3 regions of the Billgrantia sp. Q4P2 genome follow, and region 1 is predicted to be linked to each of the others. Evidence: predicted binding sites of a transcription regulator. Region 1 holds the regulator's gene; each other region holds the start of a gene.
What was found. Region 1 encodes sigma-54, which starts transcription at its own class of promoters, with help from an activator protein. Its sites were predicted from a motif close to TGGCACNNNNNTTGCTNT; they were not measured.
Positions count from the first base shown of each region.

Region 2: the regulator sigma-54 is predicted to act here: its motif matches at 2,880-2,897, upstream of ytfE (iron-sulfur cluster repair protein YtfE).
Region 3: the regulator sigma-54 is predicted to act here: its motif matches at 2,633-2,650, upstream of glnL (nitrogen regulation protein NR(II)).

Region 1 covers NZ_JBRBAI010000002.1:335,857-340,063, forward strand. The annotation lists gene lptC (LPS export ABC transporter periplasmic protein LptC) at 1-252, shown strand, start outside; gene lptA (lipopolysaccharide transport periplasmic protein LptA) at 279-788, shown strand; gene lptB (LPS export ABC transporter ATP-binding protein) at 790-1,521, shown strand; gene ACUY1T_RS04440 (RNA polymerase factor sigma-54) at 1,680-3,101, shown strand; gene hpf (ribosome hibernation-promoting factor, HPF/YfiA family) at 3,210-3,518, shown strand; gene ptsN (PTS IIA-like nitrogen regulatory protein PtsN) at 3,525-3,995, shown strand; gene rapZ (RNase adapter RapZ) at 4,042-4,207, shown strand, end outside.
Region 2 covers NZ_JBRBAI010000004.1:441,296-445,502, forward strand. The annotation lists gene hemN (oxygen-independent coproporphyrinogen III oxidase) at 1-915, shown strand, start outside; gene ACUY1T_RS09930 (methyl-accepting chemotaxis protein) at 998-2,116, opposite strand; gene ytfE (iron-sulfur cluster repair protein YtfE) at 2,188-2,844, opposite strand; gene norR (nitric oxide reductase transcriptional regulator NorR) at 2,997-4,207, shown strand, end outside.
Region 3 covers NZ_JBRBAI010000014.1:27,350-31,556, forward strand. The annotation lists gene glnA (glutamate--ammonia ligase) at 289-1,695, shown strand; gene ACUY1T_RS19370 (DUF4124 domain-containing protein) at 1,879-2,421, shown strand; gene glnL (nitrogen regulation protein NR(II)) at 2,771-3,817, shown strand; gene ntrC (nitrogen regulation protein NR(I)) at 3,810-4,207, shown strand, end outside.

The DNA of each region.
Region 1 (4,207 bases):
CTCTTCGCGCCCGAGGAGCGCTGGCAGCTCGACACCGAAACCTTGCACTTCGACGCCAACGTGGGGCATGCCTGGAGCGACACGCCCGCCCTGCTGCAGCAGCCGCCACAGCACATGCGTGGCGAGCGCTTCGACGCCTGGATCCATGACAATCGGGCACGTTTGACCGACAATGTGCGCGGCCATCACCCCCCGGAAGGCGCACAGCCGGGGCAGGCCGAAGCCGCCAACCTAGAGGATTTCACGCCATGAAGCGATGCAAGCTCCCGACCGTCCGAATGCCACTCACCCTGGCGCTGGTTGGCATGGCGTTGATCGGTCTTGCAGGTAGCGGTTCGGCCATGGCGCAGCAGCGTGACGCCGACCAACCCGTCGAGGTCGAGGCCGATCGACTCGACCTCGACGACCGCGCCGGCACCGCGGTCTATACCGGCGATGTCGACATCCGCCAGGGCACCATGCGGCTGACCGGCGACCGAGTCGAGTTTCAGCGCAATGCGGCCGGCGAACTCTCCCGCGCCACGGCCCGCGGCGAACGCGCCTACATCGAGCAGCAGCCCGACCCCGACCAACCCGTGGTCCGCGGCTGGGGCCGCACGATCGTCTATCACGTGGCCGAGCGGCGCGTGGAGCTGATCGACCGCGCCGAGCTGCACCAAGGGGGCGACACCTTCGACGGTGGCTACCTGGAGTACTTTCTCGACCGCCGCGTCGTTCAGGCCCGTGCCGAGGGGGAAGGCGTCGAGGGGCGCCAGCGTATCCGCATGACCCTGCAGCCGGAGCGCTGAAATGGCGAAGAAGACCCTGCAAGCCCGAAATCTGGCCAAGAGTTACAAGCGCCGCCGCGTGGTACACGACATCAGCCTCGCCATCGAACAGGGCTGCGTGGTCGGGCTGCTTGGGCCCAACGGGGCAGGCAAGACCACTTCGTTCTACATGATCGTCGGTCTGGTCAAGGCGGATGCCGGCGAAGTTCATATCGACGATCTGGATCTCTCGCACAGCGCCATGCACGAGCGAGCCCAAGCCGGAATCGGCTACCTGCCCCAGGAGGCGTCGATCTTTCGCAAGCTGTCGGTGGCCGACAACATCATGGCCATTCTCGAGACGCGCAAGGATCTCGACCGCCATGGGCGACAAGCAAGGCTCGAGCAGCTGCTGGAAGACTTCCATGTCACCCATATTCGCGACAACCTGGGCATGAGCCTGTCCGGCGGCGAGCGGCGGCGGGTCGAGATCGCCCGGGCGCTGGCCACCGAGCCGGCCTTCATCCTGCTCGACGAACCCTTCGCCGGGGTCGACCCAATTTCGGTGGGCGAGATCAAGGGGATCATTCGCCAGCTGAAGGCGCGCAACATCGGCGTACTGATCACCGACCACAACGTTCGCGAAACCCTCGACATCTGCGATTCGGCCTACATCGTCGGTGACGGCCAGATCATTGCCGAAGGTGACGCCGAGGCCATCCTTGCCAACAGGCGGGTACGGGAAGTTTATCTGGGCGAGGATTTTCGCCTGTAGCGCAATCCAGTGCATTATGCAAGCATTTGATCTTTATTTAAAATATTCTAATCAGGCATAAATATTGCCGATGGCATGCATATTGCAGTCAATTCTCTTGCAAGTCGCTGCCGACCGGTCTAGGGTAGAGTTTTCCGGCAGATGAGCCCGTTATTCTCATGGCCATGAAAGCATCCTTGCAACTGCGTGTCGGCACCCAGCTGACCATGACCCCCCAGCTGCAGCAGGCCATTGCCCTGCTGCAGCTCTCGACTCTCGATCTACGCCAGGAAATCCAGCAAGCCCTGGAATCCAACCCCATGCTGGAACTCGACGACGGCTTCGGCGAACAGGCCGTCGGCGAAGCCCAGAGCGATGACTGGGCCAGCGAAATACCCAGCGAACTCTCCACCGACAGTGACTGGACGGATACCTACCCCGATCATGGTTCGAGTTCCGGCGGCGCTACCGGCGAAGGACCGGATTTCGAGCGCCAGGCCTCGGAGCAGACGCTGGCCGGCCACCTGATCTGGCAATTGGCGATGACCGATCTGAGCGACCGCCAGCGCATTATCGCCGAGAGCCTGATCGATGCCGTCGATGGCGCCGGCTACCTGTCGCAGGCGCTGGAAGATATCCGCGACGGCCTGCGCCAGCAGGGGCTCGAAGGCCTACCCACCCGGGAGGTCGAACAGGTTCTGTTGCGCCTGCAGCAGTTCGAGCCCACCGGCGTGTTCGCCCGCGATCTGCGCGAGTGCCTGATGCTGCAGCTGGCCGCCCTGCCCGACGATACGCCGCTGCTGCCACAGACCCGTCGCCTGGTGCGCCAGTTCCTCGAGGCGCTGGCTGCCGACGACCGTCGCCTGCTCAAGCGCCGCCTGGGGCTGGACGACGATGCCCTGAATGAGGTCATTGCCCTGGTTCGCTCGCTGGACCCACGCCCCGGTAGCGCCTATGCCGAAGTGGGCAGCAGCTACGTCACCCCGGACCTGGTTGCCTATCACGACGAATCAGGCTGGCGCGTGGAACTCAACGCCGAGGCCCTGCCCCGGCTGCGCATACAGCCCGATTATGTCGCGCTGGTGCGGCGCGCGGACAAGAGCCAGGACAACCAGTTCCTCAAGGATCACCTGCAGGAAGCGCGCTGGCTGATGAAGAGCCTCGCCAGCCGCAACGATACCCTGCTGCGGGTGGGGCGGGAGATCATGGCACGCCAGATCGAGTTTCTCGAGCAGGGCGAAGAAGCCATGAAGCCCCTGGTGCTGGCCGACATCGCCCAGGCCGTCGAGATGCACGAGTCGACCATATCGCGCGTGACGACACAGAAGTTCATCCACACCCCACGCGGCGTGTTCGAGCTGAAGTATTTCTTTTCCAGCCACGTAGGTGGCAACGGCGACGGGGACGCCCACTCCAGCACGGCTATTCGTGCCCGTATCCGCAAACTGATCGCCGACGAGCCACCGCGCAAGCCTCTTTCCGACAGTCGCCTGGTGGATCTGCTGGCAGAGAGCGGTATCGAGGTGGCACGTCGCACGGTAGCCAAGTATCGTGAAGCTCTGGGAATTCCCTCCTCGAGCGAGCGCAAGCGTTTTCGCTGATGCCTCGACGTAACGCTGACGCTGGGCAATCGTCACTTTCGAGGGGGTTTGCAGGACAGCAAAAAGGGTTACAATCGAGCCACCACCCGAAGGACGAAGGAGCTTGTCATGCAAGTCAACATCACCGGCCATCATGTTGAACTGACCGATCCACTGCGTGACTACGTGAGCGAAAAGCTTAGCCGCGTCCAGCGCCATTACGACAACATCACCAACGTGCAAGTGACGCTCTCGATCGAAAAGGAGCGTCAGCAGGCCGCCTGCACGCTGCATGCCGCCGGCGCCGACCTTCATGCTGAAGCCTCCGATCCGGACATGTATGCCGCCATCGATGCGCTGACAGACAAGCTCGACCGCCAACTGGTCAAACACAAGGAAAAGGCCCAAGCGCGCGCCCAGGGCGCCGGCATTCGCTGAGCTGCCATGACACTGGAAACCATCCTGCCCCCGGAACGCGCGCTGTTCGACGTTCCCGGGGGCAGCAAGAAGAGGGTGCTGGAGTTCTTCAGCACCTTCATAGCGCAGAACACTCCTAGCCTCGACAGTCAGGAGGTCTTCGGCAGACTGGTCGGTCGTGAGAGACTGGGCAGTACCGGGATCGGCAATGGCGTGGCCATCCCCCATGCCCGTAGCCCCCACTGCCATAGCCCGGTGGCCGCCTTTCTCAAACTGGCCGAGCCCATCGACTTCGACGCCATCGACGGCGAGCCAGTCGATCTCGTCTTCGTGCTGCTGGTGCCCGAGGAGGCCGACGACACGCATCTGTCGTTGCTGAGCCAGGTGGCGGGCGTGATGAACGACGCCGATACGCGTGCGGGGCTGCGCAAGTGCGCGAGCCAGCGTGAACTCCACGAGCACCTCATCGAAGCGATCCGACGACAGTCCTCGGCCTGACTTTTTCTACTCGCCGTTCGGCCGGCCCCTGATCAGGAGAACCGTCATGCAGCTTGTGATCATCAGCGGCCGTTCCGGCTCCGGCAAGTCGATCGCACTGCAAGCGCTCGAGGACATCGGCTACTACTCCATCGACAACCTGCCGGCGATGCTACTCGGATCTCTGGTGGATGAACTGCGCAACTCCCCCACGATCCAGACCTCGATCGCCG
Region 2 (4,207 bases), on a different contig from region 1:
ACGCCGGCACAGATCCACGAGCTCCACGACCTCGGCTTCAACCGCCTGAGCTTCGGCGTGCAGGACTTCGACCCTGATGTGCAAAAGGCAGTCAATCGCGTCCAGAGCGAGGAGCAGGTCATCGAGCTGGTGGCTGCGGCGCGGGAGGCGGACTTCCAGTCAGTCAGCGTGGACCTGATCTACGGCCTGCCATTGCAGACGGTGGCGAGCTTCGATGCCACCCTCGACAAGATCATTGCCCTGCGCCCGGATCGTATCGCCGCCTACAGCTACGCGCACCTGCCGGAGCTGTTCAAGGCCCAGCGGCTGATTCGCCCCCAGGACATGCCGCCGCCGCAGCGTAAGCTGGAACTGCTGGAATTGACCATTCGCCGCCTGACGGCGGCCGGCTACGTCTATATCGGCATGGATCACTTCGCCCTGCCCGACGACGAGCTGACCCTGGCCAAGGAGAGCGGCACCCTGCAGCGCAACTTCCAGGGTTACTCCACCCACGCCGACTGCGACATGATCGGCCTGGGCATCACCTCCATCGGCAAGGTCGGCGACAGCTACAGTCAGAACGTCAAGGAGACCGCCCAGTACCAGGCGCGACTCGAGGCGGGGCGGCTGCCGGTGATGCGCGGCTATCGTCTCAACGACGACGACCGCCTGCGCCGTGACGTGATCAACGCCCTGATGTGCCACGGCCGCATCGACTTCGCCGCCATCGAGGCGCGCCACGACATCGTCTTCCGCGACTACTTCGCCGACGCGCTCGGCGAGCTCGCGGAAATGCAGGCGGACGGCCTGCTGTCGATCCAGGACGGGGCCATCGAAGTGCGGCCCGCCGGCCGCCTGATGATGCGCAACATGGCGATGGCCTTCGATGCTTACCTGAAGCCCAACGAGGGACGGTTCTCGCGTACGGTCTGATTGCTTCGACGAGGCTCAGGCCACGGACTGAGGCAGGGCGGCACCCTCGGGTGCCGTCATGTGTATAGGAGCATGGGATCGTTCAGGCAGGTACGGGTAACGCGACAGTCTTTTCCGGGGATGCAGTCGCCTGGCTATCCTGGGGTCGGTACTTCCGCATGATGTAGCGCAACCGCTTCATCACGTCGAGGTTGGCGGCCTCCATCCTGGCCAGTGCCTGCATCGCTGCTTCGGTCTCGCCGGCATGGAACAGGCTGACTGCCTGTATCGCTTGGCGATGTACTTCCCGATGGGGTGCCTCCAGCGCCTGGAAATCCTCGTCGCTACGGAAGCGCGCACTGCTGCTGCCTTCGTAGTACCAGCGCCCCAGCGCACACTGGGTTTCGTCGGGGAGTTCCTCGGCGGTCTTCGATGATAGACCCATCAGAATGCGATATACCTCCAGCTTGACCTCGAGTTCCTCCAGATTGGCCAGTTCCACCTCGCTGAGCATGGCGGAGAAGGCCAGCGCCTGGCTGCTCTCCCGGGTCAGGTTCAGCAACTGCTCGGTGCGTTGCATCACGCGGTTGGCTTCGCAGCTCAGGCGCTCGGCTTCGCTGGCATTGTGATGCATACGGGTATCCACGCTGCCGGTTTGGCCGAGAATATTATCGGTGAGACTGCCTATCTCCTCGGTAGCGGAGCCGGTGCGAGTGGCCAGCTCACGCACTTCTGTTGCCACTACGGCAAAGCCCCGGCCGGTCTCGCCGGCGCGGGCGGCCTCGATACTGGCATTGAACGCCAGCAGCGTCGTCTGCAGCGAGATCTCCTCGATCAGGTGAACGAAGTTGTCGATGCGATCGGCGTCGCCTCGCAGCGAAGAGACGTCCTCGGCGGCTCGGCCAATACGCTGATTGAGTTCGCGTAGCGCCTCGACCATGGCATTGAGTGCCTCCTGACTCTGCAATGACTCGCTGGCGGTATGGTCGGTGATGCGCTTATTGCTCACCAGCAGGCCGGAGAGTTCGGAGAAAGATTCACGCAGCGCCACCATGGAATCGCCGAACCCCGTGAGGTTAGCGAATAGGTGCTGATGGAGTCGCTGCTCGGCTTCCAGAGCATCGATTCTTGCCTGCATATGCTCGCGTTCTTCGCTCGAAGTGGCAGAGGCGCATGGCGAAGCGGCGCTCGCTGAGGTCGGGGCGCGTTTCCAGAAGCGCATGGGGACTCCTTTATACAGGGATGGAGACTGGAACCCGCCGTCGGCAAGGCCGGCGGCGGAGTGCGCTTAGGTCAGACCGCGCGCTCGAACAGCAGGTTGTTCTCCAGGTGGATGTGCTCCATCAGGTCCTCGCGAAATTCGCGCAGGCCGGTATAGAGGGCACGCCAGGTGGTGCAGGCTCCCTTGGGCGGGGTGATGTCGTCGGTGAGCAGCATCACCTGCTCCAGGTTCTCGCCATGATCGTCGTGCTCATGGCGCATCACGGCGATCGGCCCCTGGGCCTGGGCACCCATACCGCGGCGCAGCATCGGGAACAGGATCTGCTCCTCCTTCTGCATGTGGCTCTCCATTTCCTGGTAAATCACCAGCAACAGGTCGGCCAGGCCGCGTGGGCAGCTGTCGCGTTCACCGTGGACCTGCTCGACTCGGCGCGCCATGCGGATCAGCTCGGGGAGCTGCTCGCGGTGCACGTCGTGGTAGCGGGTCAGGATGTGATCGATCAGCTCGTCGTTGCTGGCGTCACGCCAATCGCGTTGCTCGCTGCTGGCGGCCGGCAGTGCCTCGAGTTCGGCGACGAGCCGGTCGACATGCAGGCCGGCACGCTCGGCGGCCTGGCGCAGGCTGATGCGCCCGCCGCAGCAGAAGTCGATGTTATGAGTGTGGAAGATACGGGTGGCGCCGGGCAGTGACAGGGCGATACGGCCAACGGTCTGTTCGAGCAGGTTCATGCGGTGTGCCTCGGATAATGGGATGACACCCTGCTAGAGCAAGCAGCGTGCCAGATTGCATTCTCCTTGAGTTTCAGCTGCCTACAGTTTATGTGGTAAAAAATACCCTGTCTTGTTAGGGTTATATAAACCCAGTGATGGTATTTATCACCATGCTTGACGATTCCCTTCTAGCCGACCTCACCGCCGACCTGCCCAGTGCCGTGAGGTTGCAGCGCTTGGTGCGTACCCTACGTGAGGGGTTTCGCTGTGGAGCAGTATGTCTGCTGCGGTTGCAAGAGGACGTACTGGCGCCAGTAGCGGTGGAGGGACTGGTCCGTGAAGCGCTGGGGCGACGCTTCGAGGTGGCCCGCCACCCGCGCCTGGCTGCCATTCTCACCAGCCGTCGCTCGACCCTGTTCCCCCCCGACTCGACCCTGCCCGATCCCTACGATGGCCTGGTCGAGCAGCAGCCGGGCGAGCCATTGCACGTGCACGACTGCATGGGGATCAGCTTGCACGTGGAAGGGGAGCCCTGGGGTGTGCTGACCCTGGATGCGCTGATGGCCGGCACCTTCGATGAGGTGTCGCGCACGGTGCTGGAGCGCTATGCGCTGCTGATCGAAGCCGCCGTGCGTGTCTCGCGCCTGGAACAGGAGGTGCGCGCGCTGCGTATGGCGCCCCATGGCGCGGTCTTCCATGCCGAGCCTGGTGAAGGTGGCGAAATTCTCGGTCATAGCGCTGGACTGCAGCGGCTGTTGCGGGAAATCGACGTGGTGGCGGAATCGGACCTGCCGGTGCTGCTCAGTGGCGAGACCGGGGTGGGCAAGGAGCTGTTCGCGCGGCGCTTGCACCAGCGCTCCCCGCGCCGTGATCAGCCGCTGGTGCAGGTCAACTGTGCAGCGCTGCCCGAAACGCTGGCCGAGAGCGAGCTGTTCGGTCACGTGAAGGGGGCGTTCTCGGGGGCCACGACAGGTCGTGCGGGACGCTTCGAGGCCGCCGACGGCGGTACCTTGTTCCTTGACGAGGTGGGCGAGCTGCCGCTGGCGATCCAGGCCAAGTTGCTGCGTGCCTTGCAGAACGGGGAAGTCCAGCGCCTGGGCGAGGACACCCCGCGCCGGGTCGACGTGCGTATCATCGCCGCCACCAATCGCCACTTGGCCGATGGCGTGCGCGACGGTTATTTCCGCGCCGATCTCTACCATCGCCTGTCGGTCTATCCGGTGGCGATTCCGCCGCTGCGCGAGCGCGATAGCGACGTATTGGTGCTGGCCGGCCACTTCCTCGAGATCAACCGCGCCCGGCTCGGCGTACGCAGCCTGCGCCTGTCACCACAGGCCGAAGCGGCGCTGCTCGGTTATGCCTGGCCAGGCAACGTCCGAGA
Region 3 (4,207 bases), on a different contig from region 1:
TGTGGAGAGCCCTGAGGGGGCTGAGTGAGGTCAATCGAGCAGGCTTGGTGCAGTGCGATACAGTACGGTGCAAATTAATCTTTCGAAAAAACAGGTGATTACTATTTTGCTGGGCTTGCATGGTGCATTTTTGGCATGCCTCCTGCATTCGTATGGGCAGCTCGCCATGCTTGTGCATGGCGAACGTGGGCAGCAGGCCCACAGCGTGTTACAACAGGCGCTGCAACGAACCCGCGCCAGTGGACTTCAGCCAAACAAATCGAGCCACAGCTCAAACGGAGGACACACATGTCAGCCAAGACTCTCGCCCTGATCGAAGAACATGACGTGAAGTGGGTAGACCTGCGCTTCACCGACACGCGGGGCAAGGAACAACACGTCACCATTCCGGCCCGTGACGTCAACGAGGAATTCTTCGAGAACGGCCAGATGTTCGATGGCTCCTCCATCTCCGGCTGGAAGGGCATCAACGAGTCGGACATGATCCTGCGTCCGGAAGACGGTACCGCCTTCCTCGACCCGTTCACCGAAGACGCGACCCTGGTGCTGCGCTGCGACATCATCGAGCCGGCGACCATGCAGGGCTACGAGCGCGACCCGCGCTCCATCGCCAAGCGCGCTGAAGCCTACCTGCAGTCCACCGGCCTGGGCGACACGGCTTTCTTCGGCCCCGAGCCCGAGTTCTTCATCTTCGACGAAGTGCATTGGAAAGCCGATATCGAAGGCGCCATGTACAAGATCACCTCCGAAGAGGGCGCCTGGGCCACCGACCGTCAGGTCGAAGGCGGCAACCTGGCGCACCGTCCGCGGGTCAAGGGTGGCTACTTCCCGGTACCCCCGGTCGACAGCTTCCATGACATTCGCGGCGCCATGTGCAACACCCTGGAGGCCATCGGCCAGACCGTCGAGGTGCACCACCACGAGGTGGCCAACGCCGGCCAGAACGAGATCGGCGTCAAGTTCAACACCCTGGTGAAGAAGGCCGACGAAGTCCAGGAAATGAAGTACGTGATCCACAACGTGGCCCATGCCTACGGCAAGACGGCCACCTTCATGCCCAAGCCGCTGGTTGGCGACAACGGCAGTGGCATGCACGTGCACCAGTCCTTCTGGAAGGATGGTCAGAACCAGTTCGCTGGCGATCAGTACGCCGGCCTGTCCGAAATGGCGCTCTACTACATCGGTGGCATCATCAAGCACGCCCGTGCCCTGAACGCCTTCACCAACGCTTCCACCAACTCCTACAAGCGTCTGGTGCCGGGTTTCGAGGCGCCGGTAATGCTGGCCTACAGCGCCCGCAACCGCTCTGCGTCCATCCGCATTCCCTACACGGCAAGCCCCAAGGGCAAGCGTGTCGAGGCTCGCTTCCCCGACCCGACCGCCAACCCCTACCTGGCCTTCGCCGCCATGCTGATGGCCGGTATCGACGGTATCAAGAACAAGATCCATCCTGGCGACGCCATGGACAAGAACCTCTACGACCTGCCTCCGGAAGAGGGCAAGCTGGTACCGACCGTCGCCAGCAGCCTGGACCAGGCGCTCGAGGCGCTGGACGCGGATCGTGCTTTCCTCACCGAGGGCGGCGTGTTCACCGACGACATGATCGACGCCTACATCGAGCTGAAGATGGAAGACGTCGAGCGTATCCGCATGACCACGCACCCGATCGAGTTCGACATGTACTACAGCTGCTGATACCGCAGCTCGGACGGCTGGACGAGGCTTGCCTTGCCAGCCGGCTCCGCCAAGGGGCTCCGCATCGCGGAGCCCCTTTTTTGTCGTACACTGAGTGGCGAAAGATTGCCGGGAAATACGTTCATTGGCACATCGGCCGGCCGACAGTTGAGCTGCGCGGGTCGCCATCGAAGGAGAGTCCTCATGGGCAAGGCGATCGTGCTGTGTCTGCTGGGCCTGATACTGGCGCAGGGGGCGCTGGCCACGACGATCTATCGCACCACCGATGCTCAGGGCAACGTGATCTTCACTGACGACCCCAACCGCGGCGGTGAGCCGGTGGAGCTGGCACCACTGACTGTCATCCCTTCGCGCGTCGAGGAGCCCCGGGCCGAGCCGCCACGCGTCGAGGGCGTTGCCCCCCGCATGGACGAGGCGCCGGGCCAGCCCTTCATGCCCTATGACACCTTCCGCATCCGCTCGCCGGAGCACGGGGCGGACCTTCCCGCGAGCCATGCCGGCAACCTGCAGGTGGAACTGGCCATCGAGCCGGAACTGCGCCCCGACCACAGCGTGCGGCTGCTGGTCGACGGCCGAGTGAGCCAGACCCCCATGCATACCCGAGCCTTCATGCTCAACGATCTCGACCGTGGCGAATACGTGCTGCAGGCGGAGCTGCTCGACGCCCAGGGGCAGATACGCCATCGCAGCCCGCCGGTCACCTTCCATGTGCAGCGAGGCTATTGATGCTGCCGCAGGGTGGCGGCTGATTCGAGGCGCTCTGCCCCAATCTGACCATTACCCCCTCTCTTGCTTCGCCCGCCCTGGACCGCGATGCACCAAGGCGGGGGAGGCGCATGCTCCCTGGCATGGCAGTTTATCTGCTTGTGCACCATTATAGTGCATGAGGATGCGCTGCGTTCGCCCTGAAACGGCGCCATGCCGCGCCGGGAAGGGTTGGCGCGTTTCTTGCTTGGAATGTTGAGTCCTGAGTGCTGCCTGGCTTCGGGCGGTGGTTGCGGCGATCCCAACGATGCGCCATGACGATGCACATACTGCTTCATGCACCCCTGCATTCACCAAGGGAAGGTCGTAAATGTATCGACGCCTGATGGAACACCTCACCACGGCGGTGCTGCTGCTGGACGATGAGCTGCGGCTGAGCTGGATGAATCCGGCGGCCGAAGCCTTGCTGGCGGTCAGTCTGGGGCGGGTGAAGGGGCTTGGCCTGGCGACGCTGCTGGCCGAGGACGATGGCATGGGCGAGGTACTGGCCAAGTCCCGCGACGACCAGCACCCTTTCACCCAGCGTGAGGTAAGGCTGGCGCTGCTCGGCGGCGCCGCGGTCACGATCGATTATACGGTGACGCCGCTGTCGACGGCGGAACTGCTGGTGGAGATGGAACCGCGCGACCGCCTGCTGCGGATCTCTCGCGAGGAGGCCCTGCTCAACCGTCAGGAGGCGATCAAGGTGCTGTCACGCGGCCTGGCCCATGAGGTCAAGAACCCGCTGGGCGGGATTCGTGGCGCCGCGCAGCTGCTGGAGCGCGACCTCGACGACCCCGCCCAGCAGGAATTCACCCGCATCATCGTCGAGGAGGTCGATCGTCTGCGCGATCTGGTCGACAGCATGCTGGGGCCGAACAAGCTGGTGCGCCATGAGCCGCTCAACATCCACAAGGTACTGGAGCGGGTGCGCACCCTGCTGATGGCCGAGACACCGTCGGTGGTCATCGAGCGCGACTATGACCCCAGCCTGCCGGATTTTCCCGGCGACGAGGCCCAGATGATCCAGGCGGTGCTCAACGTGGCGCGCAATGCCGTGGAGGCGATGACCGAAGCCGGCACCGAAGCCCCGAGCCTATTGTTGCGCACCCGGGCACGCCGCCAGTTCACCCTGGGCGCGGAGCGGCATCGCCTGGTTTGCGAGGTGGCCTTGATCGACAACGGCCCCGGCGTTCCCGAAAGCCTTCAGGAAACCCTTTTCTATCCCATGGTATCGGGGCGTGCCGACGGCAGTGGGCTGGGGTTGTCCATTGCCCAGGGCATCCTGCATCAGCACCAGGGGCTGATCGAGTGCGATTCCCGCCCCGGTCATACCGAGTTTCGACTGCTTATTCCATTGGAGAGGCGCCATGACTGATGTCGCACGTGTCGCGGTGGTCGACGACGACCGCGCCATTCGCTGGGTGCTGGAGCGCGCCCTGGCTCAGCCCGACCTCGAGGTCGAATGCATCGAGCGGGCCGACGTGGCGCTCAGCCGCTTGCTGGACGATCCCCCCGACGTGCTGGTCACCGACATTCGCATGCCGGGCATCGACGGCCTCGACCTGATGTCGCGAGTGCGGGAAGTGCACCCCGACCTGCCGGTCATCGTGATGACCGCCCACTCCGACCTCGACAGCGCCGTGGCCTCCTATCAGGGCGGCGCCTTCGAATACCTGCCCAAGCCGTTCGACGTCGACGAGGCGCTGGCCCTGGTGCGTCGTGCCGTGGCCCATGCCCGCGAGCGCAAGCGCCCGGTGAGTGTGCC